Regions from separate parts of the Shewanella violacea DSS12 genome, predicted to be linked through region 2. Evidence: predicted binding sites of a transcription regulator. Region 2 holds the regulator's gene; the other holds the start of a gene.
The links. Region 2 encodes sigma-54, which starts transcription at its own class of promoters, with help from an activator protein. Its sites were predicted from a motif close to GTTGGCACGNNNNTNGNNT; they were not measured.
Positions count from the first base shown of each region.

Region 1: a site for sigma-54 is predicted at 1,299-1,317, ahead of flgA (flagellar basal body P-ring formation chaperone FlgA). Genes of this name have one in related genera too.

Region 1 covers NC_014012.1:1,613,528-1,618,147, forward strand. Annotated here, with positions in the region: gene SVI_RS06500 (flagella synthesis protein FlgN) at 1-36, opposite strand, end outside; gene flgM (flagellar biosynthesis anti-sigma factor FlgM) at 43-363, opposite strand; gene flgA (flagellar basal body P-ring formation chaperone FlgA) at 448-1,152, opposite strand; gene SVI_RS06515 (chemotaxis protein CheV) at 1,375-2,295, shown strand; gene SVI_RS06520 (CheR family methyltransferase) at 2,430-3,269, shown strand; gene flgB (flagellar basal body rod protein FlgB) at 3,591-3,989, shown strand; gene flgC (flagellar basal body rod protein FlgC) at 3,992-4,408, shown strand; gene flgD (flagellar hook assembly protein FlgD) at 4,422-4,620, shown strand, end outside.
Region 2 covers NC_014012.1:472,540-490,595, reverse strand. Annotated here, with positions in the region: gene SVI_RS01975 (MlaC/ttg2D family ABC transporter substrate-binding protein) at 1-333, opposite strand, end outside; gene mlaD (outer membrane lipid asymmetry maintenance protein MlaD) at 420-884, opposite strand; gene mlaE (lipid asymmetry maintenance ABC transporter permease subunit MlaE) at 940-1,722, opposite strand; gene SVI_RS01960 (ATP-binding cassette domain-containing protein) at 1,781-2,599, opposite strand; gene SVI_RS01955 (calcium/sodium antiporter) at 2,781-3,740, shown strand; gene SVI_RS01950 (KpsF/GutQ family sugar-phosphate isomerase) at 3,779-4,756, shown strand; gene kdsC (3-deoxy-manno-octulosonate-8-phosphatase KdsC) at 4,758-5,315, shown strand; gene lptC (LPS export ABC transporter periplasmic protein LptC) at 5,312-5,869, shown strand; partial or broken gene lptA (lipopolysaccharide transport periplasmic protein LptA) at 5,973-6,506, shown strand; gene lptB (LPS export ABC transporter ATP-binding protein) at 6,611-7,342, shown strand; gene SVI_RS01925 (RNA polymerase factor sigma-54) at 7,494-8,972, shown strand; gene hpf (ribosome hibernation promoting factor) at 9,198-9,485, shown strand; gene ptsN (PTS IIA-like nitrogen regulatory protein PtsN) at 9,489-9,932, shown strand; gene rapZ (RNase adapter RapZ) at 9,929-10,777, shown strand; gene SVI_RS01905 (HPr family phosphocarrier protein) at 10,770-11,045, shown strand; gene mgtE (magnesium transporter) at 11,156-12,517, shown strand; gene SVI_RS01895 (OmpA family protein) at 12,682-13,344, opposite strand; gene SVI_RS01890 (response regulator transcription factor) at 13,607-14,314, shown strand; gene SVI_RS01885 (sensor histidine kinase) at 14,301-15,590, shown strand; gene SVI_RS01880 (FG-GAP repeat domain-containing protein) at 15,636-17,225, opposite strand; gene mnmD (tRNA (5-methylaminomethyl-2-thiouridine)(34)-methyltransferase MnmD) at 17,628-18,056, opposite strand, start outside.

The DNA.
Region 1 (4,620 bases), 1.1 Mb from region 2:
GAACTGAAGTTCGACGATGTCGTTTATCTGACTCATAAATTACTAGTTCATCCCCTTTAAGTCATTTTCAAACTGAGCTATGTTAGTCGCCAGTTTTTCAGGATCAATCTTATAGCGGCCTTCTGCGATTGCCAGCTTTATTTCTTGAACTTTCTGTTCATTAATTTCTGGAATATCATTCATTTTGGCTTGAGTGCTTTGTAGTTGTTGTGCCTGAGATGTCAAAGACACTGAGTCACTCTTGGGTGGTGTGCTCAGAGAGTTGACGGCGTCATCATTGGTTTTTTCACTGCCCTTATGTGCAGGGGACTTGCCAATGTGAGTGTTTACTGCTGTGTTTACTTGCTTAATATCAATAGCCATATTCGGCTCCAACAATCAAAAAATAAAAGAACATAATGGTATATCGGCAGTGTTTCCCTGAGCTTTAATAAAATTCAAGAAAACTTACATTCTGACTTCGACCTTGCCAACATCTATGACTCTCGCATCGACAGTCTTATGGGAATAGGTATTCTTAATACGAATTCTATCACCTAAATTCCCATCCTGCAGCGCTTCTCCAACGGTTTTTATTTCGAAGTTATCTGTGCGTGCAAAAATTGAGACTGAATCACCTTTACAAACGAAGCAGAGATTATTACTGAATATAGGTTGGTTAGCAGGCGTTCTTCTTTTCACCCTAGTACCAACTACCTCAGCAAGATTGTTGAATTGCTGACCTCTTAAAAGGGTTTGCTCGACATATTTGATGACGATGTCGCCTTTTGCGATTAAATCTCCTGGGCCCAATGTCTGTCTGGCGACCACAACTGGATAGAGAATATCGACTCTCACTGAGATGAAAATCTGCCATGGGTAATCAAGTTGTGGACTTTTGCAGGTTATTTTTATGGTGTTATTGCGTTTAATCGCTCTATTACTAGCCAATTCTGCTTTTACTGGTGGAAAGCACAATGGTGGCTTAAGCCGTGTATCTAGACTTTGCGGGGTAATGTTTACTCTTGCATGGTCTGCAACATCAATTTTTTCTTCGACAACCCCTATAGCTAATTGAGATATGGCCGATAGAGTAGGCACAATTGCAGCTTGTGTGCTTAAAGCGTGATTTGACAAAAACATCAAAGAAAAGAGGACATATTTTACTTTCATAATGAATAGACTAGCTTGATGAGCTAGATTACACCTATACTTTCTTAGTGACCGAAAATTTCGCCTTTTCTTATAATAAACTTAAGGCGCCATAAACTTGACGATAAAGGGTCAAGTTGTGAGATATTTAACACTTGTTAGTAAGTAAGCAATTAGTATGCCTAGTACTCGTAAAGCCATGAGTTTTAGGTGACATTTAAAAGACGACAAGGCAAGCGCATTATGTCAAGCATTCTTGAGTCAGTGAACAAACGAACACAGTTAGTCGGTCAGAACCGTTTAGAGTTATTGCTATTTAAACTCAATGGTCGTCAAAGGTTTGGTATCAATGTTTTTAAAGTAAAAGAAGTTCTTCAATGTCCTCCTCTAACCAGCCTGCCTAAGTTGAACCCCAATGTGAAAGGGGTTGCTCATATCCGTGGTAAAACAATTTCGGTAATCGATTTGAGTGCGGCTACTGGCGGTCGTCCGGTTGAAAGCACTGAGAATTGTTTCATTATCATTTCTGAGTACAACAGGAGTGTGCAAGGCTTCTTGGTCTGTTCGGTTGAGCGGATCATTAATATGAATTGGGAAGCCATTTTACCACCGCCAAAGGGGGCTGGAAAGTTCTCATACCTCACGGCAGTGACTGAGATTGAAGGTGAGTTGGTTGAAATACTCGATGTGGAGAAGATCCTCGATGAGATTTCGCCGGTTAAAACTGAGATAAGTAAAGAAGCCGATGAGCAGCTGACCTTAGACAGGGAAAAACATTTCCATATTATGGTTATTGATGACTCAGCAGTGGCCCGTAAACAGATCATTAGGGCATTAGTTTCATTAGGTTTGCAGATAGATACCGCCAAAGATGGCAGAGAAGCACTGGAAAAACTAGTAGCAATCGGTGCCGAAATGGACGATGTATCGACCGAGATCCCTCTTATTATCTCAGACATTGAGATGCCAGAAATGGACGGCTACACTTTAACTGCAGAGATTAGAGACAACCCTAAGTTGAAGAACATTAAAGTTGTGCTGCATACGTCTTTAAGCGGGGTATTTAACCAAGCTATGGTCGAGAAAGTCGGTGCAAATGATTTTATTGCCAAATTTAATCCAGATGAACTTGCGGCAGCTGTTAATAAGCATTTGAGTCTATAATGATTATGAGTAGAGCCTTGGGGGGATATTAATCTTGTATATTATGACTCGCTCATGTATAAGCTGCGCTAAAATTGAATCTCGTTATGCTGAGTCTAGTTTAAACCCTATAGCTGTTTTTTTGATATTAGGATATCAAGGTGCCAAATAAATCACTCGCTGAAACCGAATACACACAATTTAGATTATTCCTGGAGCAACACAGCGGTATAGTGCTGGGCGATAATAAGCAGTATCTTGTACGCAGCAGGTTGGCGCCTTTGATGGGCCAGTATGACCTGCCATCGCTTTCTGAAGTCGTTAGGCGTTCAATGAAACCCACAGAGCGTCAGCTTAGGGCTTCAGTTATAGATGCCATGACGACCAACGAAACCTTGTGGTTCCGAGATCGTTATCCTTTCGAGCTACTATCGAATGTGCTTTTACCTGAGTACTCTAAGCTGGGACGTCCACTTAAGATTTGGTCGGCGGCTTGTTCGTCGGGTCAAGAACCTTACTCTTTAGCTATGACAATCTTAGAGTATCAGCAGAAACGCCCTGGTACCTTGCCTGGAAGTGCATCAATTTTAGCCACAGACTTGTCACCCTCTATGCTAGATAAGTGTAAGGGTGGCGATTACGATAATCTAGCCTTAGGCCGTGGCTTGTCAGATCAGAGAAAGCGTCAGTTTTTTGATTCTACGGATGCTGGGACTATGGTCATTAAAGATAACGTGAAAAAGTTCATTAACTTTAGAGCCCATAACTTGCTTGAAAGTTATACATTACTAGGGAAATTTGACATCATTTTCTGTCGTAATGTGTTGATCTACTTTGCGCCGGAGGCAAAGGCAAAGATATTGCGGCAATTTGCTGCCGCTTTGAACCCCAAAGGCATACTCTTTCTTGGTGCTTCCGAGTCGATTGCTGGCTTAACCGAAGAATTTGATATGATCAGATGTAACCCAGGTATCTATTACCAGAAGAAAACTTAACTCTTTGGATTGCCTGCGTTTATCGCAGGCAGTCTAGTATGATGTCGTTATCCGCACCACTCTTCATATGTTTATCTACTCGCCTACTAAGACGCCAAAGCCTTGGCTCTTATTGCTATGCAGGGCCACTTCTAACCAAGCGAAAACTTTATCATGCCGAGATAGTTGAACTTGTCAGTATTGGTAGCTTGCCTGTTCAGTGTTCATTTTCATTAGACTGTCAGTGGCTTACTGCTAAGTAATCTTGTCGAATACGCCGCCACCTTTTTTTATGGCACAAGTATTGCTTTATTTATGACATCGAGTTTTGGAGGCAATTTTATGGCGATTAATTTTGATAATGCATTGGGTGTGCATCAATACACACTCGGGATCAGAGCCCAACGTGCTGAAGTTATCGCATCTAATATTGCCAATGCCGATACTCCCCATTATAAGGCTCGTGATGTCAACTTTGATAAGGCATTACAAGCCGCATCCAGTAGACAAGGTGGTTTGGCTATGAGTAGCAGTGATAGTCGACACTTTGATCTGGAAGCGTTATCGCAACAAAACTATGGATATAGAGTGCCAAATCAGCCTGATACTGGTGATGGTAATACGGTTGATATGCAAAAAGAACAATCAGAATTTATGCAAAATGCACTCGAATACCAGATGTCACTCGGCTTTCTTGATGGCAAGTTTTCTGGTCTGAAGAAAGCAATAAGAGGAGATTAATCATGAGTTTATTTAATATCTTTAATGTTGCAGGTTCTGGAATGTCGGCTCAATCGATAAGATTGAATACCACAGCGAGTAATATTGCCAATGCCGATTCTGTTTCGAGTAGTGTTGATAAGACCTACCGTGCTCGTCATCCGATTTTTGAAGCCGAGATGGCCAAAGCCAGCTATCAGCAGCAATCATCACCTTCAGTTAAGGTGAAAGGTATCGTAGAAAGCGATGCGCCCTTGTTGAAAGAGTACTCTCCAAATCATCCAATGGCTGATGGCGATGGCTTCATCTATAAACCTAACGTCAATGTAATGGAGGAGATGGCGAATATGATTTCGGCATCCAGATCTTATCAAATGAATGTTCAGGTGGCTGAAGCGGCAAAGTCTATGCTTCAGCAAACACTCAGAATTGGCAAATAAAAGGAGGTAAGAAGTGAGCCTCATTAACCAACTTAATAATGCACCCCTTGGTGGACAGTCTCAAACGTCGACTCAGTCAGCAGCGCCATCTAAACAAGTGACATCGGCCGCAACTGAGCAGACATCGACAACGGGGAATCCGTTTCTTGACGCAATTCGTTTGCCTGAAGAAAAATCGATACCAGAGGCGAATAGTCAAGGACTGAGCCAAG
Region 2 (18,056 bases):
CGATACCAGATAGCCTTGGAATGCTATTACAAATCGCTGTCTTTGCTCTTTTGTCGTGGCCTTAAGATGTGTGCCCATGACTTTATAAGAAGCATACTTATAATCGATATAAGGCATGAGTTCATCTGAGACTATCAGCTTAAGATGGTCTGGGTTAGCCTTAATTATGTCAATATCCTGATGAAATCTGGCAAAAGTATTATTTGCGACCGCCTCAACCATATCATAAGGATTCATGGTGTTTACGACCGAGTCTTCACTATGGGCTGTAGCACTCAAAACCAGCAAAAGAAGTGAAGCGGTATACTTACAGATACAATTAAACATTCTCATTTAAAATCCTTGACGCTATAAAAAAATATTCGACTATTTATTTCAATCTATCACTAGCTTCTATAGAAGCTTGACTCAATTTAAGCCTAATCTTTGACGCTATATAGGAACTGACCAATAAGCTCTTCCAGTACAAGTGCCGAGTGGGTATCGTGGACTCTATCGCCATCGACCAACATGGAAATATCATCGTCCATAAATCCAGGGGTTAGTCCCAGAAATTGCTCACCCAGTAAACCCGAAGTCAAAATGGAAAGGCTACTCGTTTCAGGGAACTGATCGAAATGCTTATCCATAGACAACTTGACCACAGGCACCAGTTCGGTGGGATCGAGAGTAATAGCACTCACCCGCCCAACAACCACACCACCAACCTTGACCGGCGAACGCACTTTAAGCCCACCTATATTGCTAAATTTAGCATATAGGGTGTAATTATTAGCCCCTGACCTGACTTCAACATTGGCTACATTGAACACTAAGATCAAAAAAGCTGCTAGGCCTGATAGTAGAAACACTCCCACCAATACTTCAATTTTACGAGTTAACATACTCTCATTTCCACTCTACATATTGAGCCGACTTGAGTCAGCTCAATGAAATCCATTAACGGCCAAACATTAGCGCCGTAAGTAAAAAATCTAATGCCAATACTGCCAGACTCGACTGAACAACCGTCTGAGTCGTGGCCTTACTTATCCCTTCAGGATTTGGCGTCACCTGATAACCTCTGTACAGAGCAATCCAGGTCACGACTATGCCAAACAGGAAGCTCTTAATCAAACAGTTGACGATATCCTGACGCCACTCTACAGAGGCCTGCAGAATCGACCAGAAACTGCCACTGTCTATCCCCTTCCACTCGACTCCTACTAGGTGACCACCATAGATCCCCACGGCGGTAAACATCAAGGTCAGCAGAGGCAGACTCACCACACCGGCCCAGAACCGAGGCGCTATAATCTGTCTTAGGGGATCGATAGCCATCATCTCCAGACTGGAGAGTTGCTCGGTACTTTTCATCAAGCCTATTTCGGCGGTTAACGCCGAGCCAGCTCGGCCCGCAAATAACAGCGCTGTCACCACAGGACCCAATTCTCTTAGCAAGCTCAGGGCAACCATAGGGCCAAGACTCTCCTCGGTACCGAAACCAACGAGAATATTATACCCCTGCAAGGCCAATACCATGCCAATAAACAGACCCGATATCAGTATTAGCACCATAGATTGCACGCCAACAACATAAAGTTGTTTAACAAATAGCGAAAATCCCTTTAAACGTGGCTTACGGACTACAGCCCCCCAAAGCATGAGACCAGCTCTGCCCAAGCCTGTAACCAGATCTATGCCGCCACGGCCAAGATTGGCTAAACTATCAGGCATACTCATAAACCTAGCCTCTCTATATTAAGAGGACACATTATCGACTTGCTAATAAGTTTATCTTTCACTGACCGACTAACTCCTCGGCATAATTTGATGCTGGAAAATGAAAAGGAACCGGGCCATCAGGTTCACCACCAATAAATTGTTTAAGCAGTTCATTGTCGGCGACTCGTAATTCCTCTGGAGTACCTTGAGCTATCACTCGCTTATTGGCCATAACGTAAACATAATCGGCAATGCCCAAGACTTCCTGTACGTCATGGGATATCACCACAGAGGTGAGCCCCAAAGCAGAAGAAAGTTCTTTGATCAGCTTCACCAGCACTCCCATTGAAATAGGGTCTTGGCCTGCAAAAGGTTCATCATACATCACCATATCGGGCTCGAGCGCAATCGCTCTGGCAAGCGCCACCCGGCGCTGCATGCCGCCGGAAAGCTCGCTAGGCATCATTTTGGCAGTGCCTCGTAAACCAACCGCCTCTAATTTCATCAATACTATACGAGCGATAATCTCTTCGGCGAGCCCTGAATGCTCGCGCAGAGCAAAGGCCACATTATCGAACACATTAATGTCGCTAAACAGGGCCCCACTTTGAAATAGCATGCTCATGCGCTTACGCAGGGTAAATAGCTCTTTGCGGCTACATTTATGCACATTTTTGCCATCGAAGAATACCGAACCTGAATCGGGAGTGAGCTGTCCGCCAATCAGCTTGAGCAAGGTCGTCTTACCTATTCCACTCGGGCCCATGATCGCGGTGATCTTCCCCTTGGGAATAGATAGGCTAATATCATCAAAAATGACGTGGTCACCGCGACTAAATTTTAAGTTGCGGATCTCCACCAATGACTTAGGTTTGGGTGACACTTCTATGTTCATACCGCATCCATTAAGTACAAGCACCAAGGGAAGACAGACAAGTCTGACAGAAACTGAGCAGCAAATTGTACGTAATTGCGCTTATAGGCACAACTGAATCGACACTTATCTTGTCTCAATACTTTCATTTTCATTCAAATCCAGCGAAAATGCCCATAGAGTCATTTTAGAATTGAATTAAATGTTATTTAATATTTTCATGCTTATTGCGGGATTGAGCGTTTTGGTGTGGAGCGCCGACAAATTTGTCTATGGTGCGTCAGCCTTTGCCCGCAACCTCGGACTCCCACCTATGTTAATCGGCTTGACCATAGTGGCAATGGGCAGCTCAGCTCCTGAAATGTTCGTCGCGGTCACGGCATCCATGGAAGGCATGACAGATACAGCCATAGGTAACGTATTAGGTTCAAATATCGCTAATATCACCTTGATATTAGGTATCACGGCTCTGTTAGGAGCGATTTCTGTTCGCTCCCAGACCCTGTTACGGGAAATACCCTTGATGTTGGCTGCCACAGCTATCGCGGGATATTTCCTTCATGATGGCATGCTGACACGCACGGAAGGCGTTACCTTGATGGGACTCTTCTTCATTCTTATGGGGTACCTTATCTGGCATGGCTTAACCAGCAAGCAAGTTGACACACTAGAAGATGAGGCCGATAAAGAAATTCCTAAGGGAGTCCCGACTCACAAGGCAGTTTTCTGGCTAATCGCCGGCATTATTTTATTACCCCTGTCTGCCGACTGGATGGTTCAGGGCGCGGTCGGTATCGCCAAAGCCTATCATCTATCGGATTTGGTCATAGGATTGACCATAATAGCCATAGGCACGAGTTTGCCTGAACTTGCGGCTTGTGTGGCTGGCGTACTGAAAAAAGAACACGATCTGGCTATAGGTAATATTGTCGGTTCAAACTTATTCAACATTCTCGCCGTACTGGCACTTCCAGGAATTATAGCCCCAGGTGAAGTCGATGCAGCGGCCAGTACCCGAGATTTTTATATGGTAATGGCCACGAGTAGCGCCCTTGTCATACTCATTTTACTGAGTGGCCGTGCAAGAGCATTAAAGCCTTGGCATGGAGGCGTGTTATTGTTGACCTTTATCTCGTATCAACTAGTCCTTTTTCTTGCTTAACAAGACTTGGTTCAGACTGAATAAACAGAGAGTTCGAAATGCTAGATGTAAATAAATTACGCCAATGGGGCAAGAAAGTTATCGATGTGGAGCGAAAGGCTCTCGATAACTTATATCAATATGTAGATTCGGCTGAGTTTGCCGCTGCCTGTAAATTGATCTTCGAGTGCACGGGCAAGGTCATCGTCATGGGGATGGGCAAGTCAGGTCATATCGGCAATAAAATTTCGGCTACCTTCGCCAGCACAGGAACACCCGCATTTTTTGTTCATCCCGGTGAAGCCAGTCATGGGGATCTGGGCGTACTCAGTGAGGACGATATCATCTTAGCCATCTCCAACTCTGGAGAAGCCTCGGAAATCTTAACCTTGATGCCGGTCATTAAACGTATGGGCCTGCCTATCATAGCGCTAACGGGTAATCCAGAATCTACCATGGCTAAACATGCGGTCGTGCATCTGTGTATCGAAGTGCCCGAAGAAGCTTGCCCCTTAGGACTCGCGCCAACATCCAGCACCACGGCAACCTTAGTCATGGGCGATGCCCTAGCAGTAGCACTATTACAGGCAAGAGGCTTTACCAGAGATGATTTCGCTCTATCACACCCAGGTGGTATGTTAGGTCGAAAATTACTGCTTAAAGTCAGTGATGTCATGCATAAAGGTTCCGAACTGCCTCTGGTCAGGCATAATATCTGTGTCACAGATGCTCTCTATGAGATATCGAACAAGGGCTTAGGTATGACAGCGGTTACCGATGATGACAACAAGTTAGTGGGTATTTTTACCGATGGCGATCTTCGCCGAGTCATAGACGCCCAGGTCAACTTAAGAGAAACATCTATATCCGATGTGATGAGTAAAGCCTGTACCACCATATCCGAGGGGATTTTGGCCGCCGAAGCACTAAAAGTGATGGACGAAAAAGATATCAATGGTCTCATCATAGTAGATGATAATAACACCCCCATAGGAGCATTAAATATGCTCGATATGGTGAAGGCAGGAGTAATCTAGAATGAATGAATCTCATCAGAGTTTTTATGGTCCTGTAACGGACAAGGTTTGGCAGAAAGCTAAGCAGATAAAACTGCTTATCTGCGATGTAGACGGCGTATTTTCCGATGGTCTGGTCTACATGAGTAATGGCGGTGAAGAGCTAAAGACCTTTCATACTCGGGACGGATACGGAGTGAGATCTCTGCTCACCAGTGATATTCCCGTGGCGATCATCACAGGGCGCAAGTCTCAGATAGTCGAAGACCGCATGACAGCACTGGGCATCGAACATATTTATCAAGGTGTCGACAACAAATTAATGCCATACCAAGCGCTATTATCCCTATATGATGTGACCCCAGAACAGGTGGCTTATATAGGTGATGATATGGTTGATCTGCCGGTAATGAAACAAGTAGGCCTCTCAGTCTGTGTCGCAGATGGTCACCCTTATGTGAAGCAAGCTGCCGACTTTGTCACTAGCATCAAAGGCGGACATGGGGCCTTACGTGAGTTAACGGATCTGTTACTCCTCAGCCAAGAGAAATTCGATACCGCACACGGTATGAGTATATGAATAGAGTGACTCTGGGCATCATAGCTTTCTTCGGAACGGCCTTGCTGCTGTATTGGCAAGTACAATCCAAGAAAAATGATCAAGGGGTGGCGTTCGATGCCAGCTTAAGACCAGATTATATTGCCGATGATCTGCGTAGTGTCGATTATAATGAGTTAGGTTTAGTCAGCAGCCGAGTCACTGCCACCCATATGGAGCACTTCGATGAGGCCAATATGACCTATTTCACTAAGCCCATATACCTAGTCTATCCCAACGGTGGCCAAGCAAAATGGCGCCTGCAATCGACGATGGGAACACTGGATAAAAAGTCAGGTAAAGTCGTGCTCGAGAACGATGTTATTATCGATTCAGTCAACGCTGAAGAGCCGATCCAAACCATGAAAACCAGTTACTTGGAATTAGACCTCAATACCATGATCATGACCTCAGATCGTGAGGTGTACATCACAGGTAATGATTTTATGATCCAAGGTATGGGCTTGTTCGGTGATCTTAAAGCTCAGAAAGTACAACTATTGAGTAAGGTTAAAGGAGTATATGAGGTCAATTAGCCTTAAGCTGCACTAGCCCAAAGTAAAAGTAAAAAATAATTAGACTCAGACCAACGCTCCATATGTGTTGTGAATAAGACAAGTACGCCATTTGAAGGACGATATGAACAAACATAACCTAATCATCGCAGCTCTACTGTGTGTCACAAGCTTTAGTGGTATAGCAAAGCAAAATGATCTCATGCAAGAAGTTAAGATCTCAGCCTCTAGTCAAGAAGCGGATATCAAGAACAATCAGATGATCTTTCATGGTCCGGTAGAGGTGACTCAGGGATCGATCAAGATCTTGGCCGACGAACTCAGAGCGACCTCTAAAGAAGATGGCGGCGGAAAAATACTTGTCGCCATAGGCAATCCCGCGACTTACTCGCAAATAATGGAAGATGGACGCCCGGCTTCAGCCAGTGCCAAAGAAATTAGATATGAACTATCGAGCAGAACCTTAACCTTACTAGGTAATGCCACGCTGGAACAAGATGCTAGTCGAGTGACAGGTAATATGATTCGCTACAACATAGCTAAGCAACAGTTAATAGCTGAAAGTAAAGGCAATGATAGGGTCATCACCATTATCCAGCCTGAAAGCTATCAAGATACCAGCCAAGATAAGGCAAAACAACCGCCGGCGGCCAAGAAACTACCGACGGAATTACCTGAAATAGAACAAGATAAAACTAACAATCAAGCTAATAAGCAAGACGCTATGCCAGCTCTGTTACCAATCATAGGGCAGGAAAAGCAATGAGCCAGATGACGCTAAAGGCAGTCAACCTTGCCAAGAGTTATAAGAGTCGTGCCGTAGTTCAGGATGTTAGTATCACAGTAAAAACCGGCCAGATTGTCGGCCTGCTAGGTCCTAATGGCGCAGGAAAAACCACCACTTTCTACATGATCGTCGGTTTAGTACAGAGTGATAAAGGCAGGATCTTAATCGATGATGATGATCTAACCTTAGATCCTATGCACCTGAGGGCAAGAAAAGGCATTGGCTATCTGCCTCAAGAGGCGAGCATATTTAGGAAGTTATCGGTGCGGGATAACATAATGGCTGTCCTGCAGACTCGCTCAGATATAGATAACAACGCTCGAGAAGAACAACTCGAGAATCTTCTAGAAGAATTTAATATTACTCACATCCGAGATAGCCAAGGCATGGCGCTCTCGGGGGGCGAACGCAGACGCGTCGAGATAGCCAGAGCCTTAGCAGCCAACCCTAAGTTTATTCTCCTGGATGAACCTTTTGCAGGTGTCGACCCAATCTCGGTTATCGACATTAAAAAAATTATCCAGCAGCTTAAGAGCCGTGGTTTAGGTGTACTGATCACCGACCATAATGTGCGTGAAACCTTAGACGTATGTGAACGAGCTTACATAGTCAGTCACGGAAATTTAATCGCTGAAGGTACACCCGCCGAAATCATGGACAATCAGCAAGTAAGAGCTGTGTACTTAGGTGAACAATTCAAGCTATAGTTAATCAAGAGGCTTATTCTTAACGCGTATTAAGGGATGAGTCACTACAGATACTCGGCTACCTAGCCTAAAATTCAGGGGCTCAGAGAAGCCCCAAACAAGTCCAAGCAGGCTGTCTCATTTTATAATTACATGAAGGGAATAGCGGTAAATGAAAGCGTCACTCCAGCTTAAAATGGGTCAGCAGTTAACCATGACACCACAACTGCAGCAGGCTATACGTCTATTGCAATTATCGTCGCTGGAACTGCAACAAGAAATCCAACAAGCGTTAGACTCCAACCCTTTACTCGAACTAGATGAAGAGCAAGTTGATCCCCCAGTCAATGGCGAAGACAAGACCGTAGACACTGAAGACTTTAGTGCCACTGCAGAGAGCGATGGCCCAATTGACAACTCAGCGGTTGAAACCTCCGAGGCGATAACCCGAGATTCTATGCCCGAAGAGCTCCCCATGGACACCACTTGGGACGAGGTCTATACCGCATCGCCTAACTCAACTTCCGGTGCCATGCGCGACGACGATATGCCCTTCCAGGGGGAGACCAGCGAAGGTTTGTATGAGCATCTCGAATGGCAGAAGAATCTAACACCGTTTTCTGATAACGATCTCGCCATAGCAACGGCCATCATTGAGGCCATAGATGAGAGAGGCTATCTCACCCAGAGCATTGAAGATATTCTCGAAGCCATGGGAGATCCTGAAATTGAACAGGATGAAATTGAAGCCGTACTTAAACGCATCCAACACTTCGATCCTATCGGTATCGCAGCCAGAGATCTCAGTGAATGCCTCTTGATCCAACTGGCACAATACGCTGACACGACTCCACATATAGATAACGCCAGGATCCTGATCAGAGACCATCTGGATCTGATCGCCGGACGAGATTTTCGCCTGCTAATGCGCAAGACTAAGCTCAAGGAAGATGCTCTTAGAGATGCCATAGAGTTAATCCAGACGCTTAACCCCCGTCCTGGATTGGCCGTTACCCCGGGCAAGGATGAATATGTCATCCCTGACGTCACAGTGACTAAGAAGAAAGGTCGCTGGATGGTCGAATTAAATCCAGACAACATGCCGAAGATCAGTGTAAATCAACATTATGCATCTATGGCAAAAAGTACAAAGAGTCAAGCAGATAGCCAGTTTATTCGTGGGCATCTGCAAGAGGCTAAATGGTTTATCAAGAGCTTAGAGAGCCGCAACGAGACCTTACTGAAAGTCTCAAAATGTATCGTGAAATTCCAACAGGGTTTCTTCGAGTTCGGTGAAGAAGCAATGAAACCTATGGTACTTAACGACATAGCCGAAGCCGTTGAGATGCACGAATCCACCATATCCCGCGTCACTACACAGAAATATATGCATACCCCAAGGGGCATATTTGAGCTGAAATACTTTTTTTCAAGCCATGTAGCTACCGATGATGGTGGGGAGTGTTCATCTACCGCGATTCGTGCTTTCATAAAGAAGCTGGTCGCCGCCGAAAACCAACAGAAACCACTCAGCGACAGTAAGATGGCCTTGTTATTAGCGGATCAGGGCATTAAGGTTGCGAGACGCACCATAGCTAAGTATCGTGAAGCTATGTTGATTCCACCATCGAATCAACGTAAGAGTTTGTAGAATAAGGAATAAAGGAATAAAGGTCATAGCCTAACTAGGGGAACCTAGTTTAAGTGACGGCCTGATTAACGCTTATTGTAAGTGCTAATCACCAGAAGCGGCCTGTAGTCGATATTAGTTAGGCTCAACTCCTGGTAAAACAGGGAATTATGTTGTGAGTTAAATCCCGAAAGATTTACCTATCATCAACTTAAGAGTTAAATCGGAAACTGGAGGAGTATTTCTATGCACATAAACCTAACTGGACACCATATAGAGATCACGACATCGCTAAGACATTATGTCGAAGAAAAGTTCACTAAGCTTGAACGACATTTCGATCAGATCAATAATGTGCACGTTATTTTAAATGTTCAAAAAATGCAGCAAAAAGCCGAAGCTAAACTCCACCTTGCCGGTGGTGAGGTTTTCGCCATGTCAGAGAATGCTGACATGTATGCCGCAATAGACTCCCTGATTGATAAGCTCGACCGTCAGGTTATTAAACACAAAGAGAAGCTAACAAAGCATTAAATAATGGAATTAAGCAGCATCCTGCAGCCGGAGTGTACCACTTGCGCCACTCCGGGCAGTAAGAAAAAGGTATTGGAACTCATCAGCGATCTTGCGGCTGTCCAATACCCAACCCTATCTTCACAAGAGATTTTTGAAAGCCTCTTGGCGAGAGAAAAAATGGGAAGCACAGGTATAGGTAATGGTATTGCGATTCCTCATGGTAGGCTGAGCAACATAAGTCAACCGGTTGCTGTATTAATCAAGTGCGAAGAGCCTATCTCCTTCGACGCCATTGATAAGCAACCTGTAGATATACTATTCGCACTTTTAGTACCTGCGGATCAATGTGAGCAGCATTTGAGTACTCTGTCATCTATGGCCGAAAAGCTCAATAATAAGCTTATTGTGAAACAGTTACGAAAAACTCAAGATGAGTCAGAACTCTATCAGGTAATAACACAATGAAACTGGTGATGGTATCCGGTCGCTCCGGTTCGGGAAAATCTGTTGTACTCAGGGTCCTAGAAGATCTTGGCTACTACTGCGTCGATAATCTTCCTCTGCCGCTCATGGATACCTTGCTCGAACAACTTAAGGGCAGCACAGATCTTGTCGCCATTAGTGTTGACGTGCGTAATATGCCAGAGCAAGATAAAGAGTTTTTAAAGCAACTTGCTAACCTCCCTAAGGGCACAGAACTACTCAGTTTCTTCTTAGACTCCAGCGATGAAGTACTGCTGAAGCGCTACAGTGAAACTCGCAGGTTACACCCTCTATCCCGCACTAAGACTTCGCTGAAAGAAGCCATAGAACATGAAAGAGAGCTACTCGAACCTGTATCTAAGATGGTCGATCATTACATAGATACATCCAACCTCAACATCTATGACCTGAGTGATAAGATCCGTGAAATTCTCTTGGGTAGTGTCGATAAAGAGCTGGTAATTAACTTCGAATCTTTTGGCTTCAAATATGGCATGCCGGTGGAGGCTGACTTCATGTTTGACGTTCGTTTCCTGCCAAATCCCCATTGGGAACCTGAGCTAAGACCCATGACAGGCCTAGATGAGCCGGTTCAACTTTTTCTGAGTCAACAACCAACAGTCAATAAGTTTATCTGGCAAATAGAAAATTTACTGGCCACCTGGTTACCTCACTTGGAAAGAAACAACCGTAGTTACCTTACTATTGCCATAGGCTGTACTGGCGGACAACATAGATCGGTTTATGTCACTGAGCAGTTAGCTAAGCTTTTTGCTAACAGTAAGCATAAGATTCAGGCGCGCCATCGCGAATTGAGCGATGACTAAATTAGAACGTCAGGTCACCATATGCAATAAACTCGGCCTCCATGCCCGAGCTGCGACTAAACTCGCCATCTTGGCTTCGGAATTTGACGCCGAGATAACCATAGTGCAGGGAGAGAAAAAAGCCTCAGCTGCCAGCGTATTAGGCCTGTTGATGCTAGAGACTGGCATGGGGAAAACCATCACTCTACTCGGTAAGGGTCAGGATGCCGATGCCGCACTCGATGCAATATGTGCCCTGGTCGATGCCAAATTCGATGAAGCGAGTTAACTCTAATCTTTTAATCAATTCACGCTATAATCGCCCTTTCTTTTTATCCATTAGCTAGTTAACCCTAGTCTAAATCAAATTATCAATTCACCACCAAAGGAGGGTCAACTATGCCGAGAGAAGTACTAGACAGCGAAACAACAGATCAACGTCTAAATCGGCTCACCCAAGCCCTTGGTAGTGGTATGTTCGTCCATGTCAGAAACATGCTCCATGATATGGCGGCATCTGATGTTGCTTTTATTTTAGAATCCTCCCCTCCAAGAACGCGTCAGGTGTTGTGGCAACTTATCGATCTGGATCATACCGGCGAGATCTTAGATGAATTAGGTGAGGAGCTAAAAGATAACCTCATCAAGCAGATGACACCCGAACGAGTGGCCAAAGCCGCTGCAGGAATGGATACCGACGATCTCGCTTATATTCTGCGTAGCTTACCGGACAGTGTCTTCAATAAAGTACTCCAGTCCATGAGCAGTCAAGATAGAACCAGAGTCGAGCAGGCTCTATCCTACCCTGACGACACGGCTGGCAGCATAATGAATACTGATACAGTCACCTTGCGCCCAGACGTCAACATAGATGTAATACTGCGTTATCTTAGAATTCGCGGAGAGCTACCGGAAGCGACTGATACCCTCTATGTTGTCGATAAGCATGACAATTTACTCGGCGGTGTCAGAATTTCAGATCTACTCACCTGTAACCCGGACGCATCGGTCAGAGACATTATGGCCTCGGATCTAGAGGGCATACCTGTTGGCATGAATGACAGCGAAGTCGCGCAATTATTTGAGCGCCACGATTGGATCTCGGCACCTGTGATCGGCAAAGATAATCAGCTACTAGGCAGAATCACCATAGATGATGTTGTCGATATCATCAGAGAAGATGCAGAGCACTCCATGATGGGCATGGCGGGAATGGATGATGATAGCGATACCTTTGGCCCTGTGTTGAAGAGTACCTTACAACGTTCTCTATGGCTGACCATCAACTTATTTGCCGCCCTCTTAGCTGCATCTGTCACTAATATGTTTGAAGGTACACTGGAACAATTCGCCACCATAGCGATTCTAATGACCATAGTACCCAGTATGGGAGGCGTCGCTGGCAATCAGACCTTAGCTCTGGTGATTCGAGGCATAGCACTGGGTCAGATAGGACAGAGTAACTCTCGCTGGCTCATAGGCAAGGAGCTGGCAATCGGCTTCCTCAATGGCCTGTTATGGTCTGTACTGGTATTTGTGGCCGTATGGCTCTGGAAAGGAGATGTGGCATTAGGTGCACTCATAGGCGGAGCCATGCTAATTAATATGACGGTGGCGGGTTTTGCCGGTGCCTGTATTCCCTTACTGCTTAAAAAAATGAATATCGACCCGGCCCTAGCCGGTGGCATGGTATTAACCACAGTCACGGATGTGATTGGCTTGTTTGCCTTCCTCGGGCTAGCCACCTTCTTCCTGCTGTGATCACTGAGCACTCTTCAAGGCTCTTAACCTAAGCTTATCTCAATAATCCTAGGTACCATATTGAGATAACGCATTAGTCAGCACCATAAATTATCTGCCTAAACAAAAAATGGCCTACATATGTAAGCCATTTTTGATATCAATTCGATTCTTGCCTTTAGCTCTTAACGCAATGGGCTCAGAATAATCTCGACACGTCGATTCTGTGTCCGACCTTGGGCTGTGCTATTACTGGCTATGGGTCTAGCCTCGCCGATACCTTCAGATCTGACTCTGGCATATTCAACTTTTTGAGAGATAAGGTAGTCAGCTACTTCAACAGCGCGAACTTTAGACAGACGAAGGTTATATGACTCAGATCCTGAACTATCCGTATAACCCAATATATTGATTTGAGTATTATCATACTCTTTAGCGACTAAGGCCACGCTATTAAGCACGTTTTTAGCCCCAGGATTTAGATGAACTTCATCGACACCGAAGGTGACTTCGTTAGGCATATTCAACACGATATTGTCACCACTTCGAGTCACGCTGACACCAGTTGATCGCAACTGTTTACGCAGCTCAGCTTCTTGGACATCCATGTAATATCCTATGCCACCACCCAATGCTGCACCCGATGCTGCACCAATTAATGCCCCCTTGCCACGATCACTCTTACTTGAAGAGGCTACGCCGATTGCTGCCCCGGCAATTGCACCGATAATAGTACCGTTAGTCGCCTTGGCATTTTGGCCTTCATTGGTATAAGGATTCGTTGTCTGGCAGCCAGCAACTAAGATACTAGTAGCAAGAACAGCGACACTCAGTACTAACTTATTCATTTTTTTAATCACACAAAACTCCAGAATATCCTAATAATTTTATACTCAAGATATCAAACAGGGTAAACACAACTTACACTTTGTAAATTGAATGGCGTTTAGTATATAAACTCTCTATGAATAAACAATTGTTCATAGGCTAATTGTGCACTGTTCAGCGTAAAAGCCATTCTTAATACAGTAAATGGTTACTAACTCGACATTTTTTACACATTTAAATGAGATAATCCTCAAATTAGAATAGATCAATAAGAGAGCTAGTGTGAGATCAAAACTTTTAATCGTTGAAGATAATCAAGATGTCGCGGGTATTCTTGCTGATTATTTTGAAGTACAAGGAACTGAAGTCGACTTCGCTACCAATGGCGAACTTGGGTTTAAGCTTGCTCTTGAGTCAAATTTCGATGCCATCATACTGGATCTAATGCTGCCTAAAATGGATGGCCTAAGTGTGGCTAAAGAACTGAGGAAACAAGGCTGTACCACACCTATCCTGATGTTAACCGCACTCGATGATAAACAAGACCTACTGAACGGCTTCGAATCTGGGGCCGATGACTATCTGGCCAAGCCTTTCGACTTAGATGTACTCAATGCCCGCATCACAGCATTAATAAAACGACAGCAAGGTAAGGTCGCTTTAGGAACATTAAAATACGCCTGCCTTGAATTAAATACTGCGGAACATCAGGTTTATCGCAACGGAACTAAGCTTATTCTGACCCCCACTTGCTATCAAATATTGCAACTATTGATGAAACGCGCCCCCCATGTGGTCAAACGTGAGGAGCTTATCGAGGAGGTATGGGGAGACATGCCACCGGGTAGTGATATATTACGTAGCCACATGTACCAACTTCGCAATCAATTAGATAAACCATTTCCCGAGTCGATATTGGTCACTGTGCCCAAAATAGGCTTTAAACTCCAACAACAAACGTTAGATAGCGATAGTAATGAAAGTCCCTAAATTAGGTAACTCTACGGCCCAAAGCCTAACCAAGAAATTAAGCTTATACTTCAATGGTATAGCTCTTCTTATTGGCATATTGTTTTTTGCTTTCAGCCAGGCGGGACTCTATTGGCTCGAAGATGAGATAAACAAGCGCGTCTTACAACAGACTGCGGATTATGCCATCAGCCAATTTCAGCAAGGTGCTAGATCCCCTCTCATCATAGGTCCTAACATCTTGGCCTATGATTCAGCCGAGGCATTCCCCGAGAAATTCTTGCCACTGACACTATATCCCGTAGGCTACAATGATGAAGTCACCGACGACATAGCTCATGACCTCTTCTTCCATTACTCAAGCTTTGACCTAGATGGTGAAACTAGCCCCCTCTTCTTAACGCTGGCAGCCGACAAGATCGAGCTCAGCTCTGATGATTGGCGATATATCAATTTTGCCTCACTGGCCATCATGATACTCCTGTACCTAGCATTCGATTTCGCCATTTCAAAGTTATCGAAACGTTTAGTTCAGCCAGTCAATCAGCTCAGTCAGCAACTTAAATCCGCACAAAGAAAAACTAGCTTTTCCGTGCCTGAAGGGTCGGCATTAGAGTTCACCGAACTCTCTAATAGTCTCAATAAGTATCGAAACCAGAGTGAACTCCTGATACAGCAAGAGCAGTCATTCGCCAAATATGCCAGCCATGAATTAAGAACGCCTTTAACCGTTATTCTAGGAGCCACCAAGCTGCTCGACAAGAGTGCTGAGCCTGACTTTCAACTGCGACAGAGAGATAGAATTGCTAAGGCTGCGACCAATATGCAACACACTATTGAAGCCCTATTGAGTCTAGTCAAACAAGAGCAGACAAGAGAGAACTCCTCCAGTAGAAAACTGACTGAAAGCGAAATCAAGCTGATTTTAGAGGAGGTCTCCCCTCTGGCTAAATACAAGCACCTCAAGGTTGAACTCAAGATATTTGCTGAACCAGAGATTCAGCCGAGTGCTCCCGTACTGAGAATGTTACTGATTAACTTATTGCAGAACGCCATCAATGCCAGTGACTCTGGGGTCATCACCTTGGAAATTTGGGACACTTGTATCAAGGTTCTGGATCAGGGCCGCGGATTGAATGATGCAGAACAGAGTAAGGACGGTCACGGTTTAGGCCTCTTGATCGTAGATGCACTCTGTAAACGCTATGGATGGCAGCTGTCTTTAACTGCAGGTGAGTTTTCTGGTTGTATTGCCCAATTAGACTTTGCTTGCCATGAGGATGAATCATCTAGCTAACCCCTCTTGAGCTAGCCATTTTATCGAGTTAAAACCTTTGATAGGCTAGCCTGAGAGTATCACCCTAAACTTAGTTTGTAGTGACTCAGCATCTTGCTGACCGTACTTGATCAATAGATCATCCTTACCATCGCCATTGAGATCTTCGCTAGACACCATGCCGCCATCTTGAGGCAGCTGGACTGAGATCTTTTCACCACGTTTAACGAAGAGACTATCACTGTCGCTACCCAGAAATATCTGCAAGCTATCATCACCATCAGACAGCAGCAGATCTTGCAAGCCATCACCATTGATATCCGCTAGCTTGACCACAGGAGTACCACTTTGACCCGAAGTGAGGCTGAAACTTAACTCCACCTCTTTGCTGATATTGGCATCATCGGAAAACTGGCTATTGCCATCCATCTTAAACAGATACACGTCCTGGTCGATACTGCCCGAGATCAAGGCGCCTATAATCTGTGATAAGCCGATATCGAATCCCACCACCAGCACCTCATCCTTATTATCGCCGTCGATATCGATAAACTCTAAGTCGGTTAAGGTGCCATCGGCTCGAATCACGCTATTAGGCTTCTTTGGAAATGTCAGCTGCCCCTCGGTGTTTTCACCAAGATAGATCTCATAATCATTCACCCTATCCAGCACACCTGAACTCTTGGTGTAACGCACCACCATATCGGCTAAGCCATCATTATTGATATCTTTGAGCTCCTCCACCTTGCGGTAAATCAAGTCGCTCTGATCTAACTGCTCACCAAAAGCATCACGTTTGTTCCACCAATCCAGACCACTGATAGCCAGACGAACCGAGCTGTATTTAGCAATCGGATCGAAATTCCCCGACTCATCTTGTCGATATACCTCAAGCTCACCCTCACCTATCTTGACGATATCCAGCTTACCATCGAGATTAATATCGGCACTATAGATTGCTGAGTGAGTGTAGTGGGCACCATCGTTATAGAGTCTGATCTGAGGCTTAATCGGCAGTTGTTGCCTGTGATAACTGCCGTCGGTCTGTGCGATAAAAATCTCAACCCGTTCAAAGTCGCTAATGATGATGTCATCCAGACCATCGCCATTGAGATCCCGAATAAAATCACTGTCACTGATATAGTCGGGTCTATGCTTGAGCGACATGGAACTAATTTCGGCTACGATTTGGAAGGGGTTTGACTTATCACTGGGAACGAATCTAATTAAATGCTTACTCGATAAGAACATCAACTGCTGAATTTCATTAGCATTAGTATTAGCATCAGTCGACGAATTATCCTTGTCGCGTCCGGTCAAATCGAAGCTGGAAAGCTCATCGGGAAGTTTAACTTTTAACGACTCGCTATACTTGCCCTTGAGTTTATCGAAAGTAAAAACACTCAACCACTTTTGCTGGAAATCATCCACGCCAAAGGTGATTAACTCCTTGCCACTAGCCGATAACAAATTGGCCGGCAATATGGGATGAGTCAGCTTGAAACTGACTTCAACGCTGTGAGACTCCAATGTGACAGCTGAATTTTGAGAAGCGGCATTCACGCCAAACGATGCCATAGCCATAACAGGAACTACTACGGCAGATAGTGCAGCAAGCACCGATAAACGAAAGAAACGGCTTATTATTTTTTCCATCTACAACTAACTCCATTTTAGATCCCAACACGATCCATATAAATAGCCTAAATACTTAAGCGCTTAATCTATCGACTCTGAAACAAAAAGAAAGTTCAGTTAACCAAATGTTACAAACTAATAAGGCTGGAGCCTATTTAGATACCATTTATCGCGTAAACAGCCCCTTATTTGCCAGTAGCACATCCATATTCCACTTTAAGCTGTAAGTTACGATTGCTATGTGTTGGTCATCTCCCAGCGCGAGTCATCTCCCGGCGGCCCTAATCACTAAATACATGGCCAGAGTAGGCTTTGACCTTGAAACCTGCGGCTTTTAAGTTTCGCTTAAATTGACCATTATTTGCTAGTAGCACATCAATATTCCACTTTAAGCTGTAAGTTACGATTTCTATGTGCAGGTTATTTCCAGGCGCGAGTCATCTCCCGGCGGCCAAGTACCCCTGGGTAGGCTTTAACCTTGAAGCCAGCGGCTTTTAAGTTTCGCTTAAATTGACCATTAGCGCAGTAGGTCACCAACATGCCACCCACTTGCATCATGGGCATAAGGCGATCGAAGTTATCTTGTAGCCAAAGTTCAGGCTGCTTACTGGGTGTGAAGGCATCATAAAAAACCAAATTGATACTGTCATCTCCCGTTCGAAACTCCTGTAACTTGCCATAGACCTTATGCAGCACGAAACCTGGGATTAGCTCCACATCGCGATCCCAGGGTGCTTGATGTAGTTTATCGAATAATTCGGCAATTTGAGGACTGAAACTGGCCTTATAATTGAGTTGTGCCACTATCTCCATGGGTATGGGATAGGCCTCGATACTGGTAAAACGGAT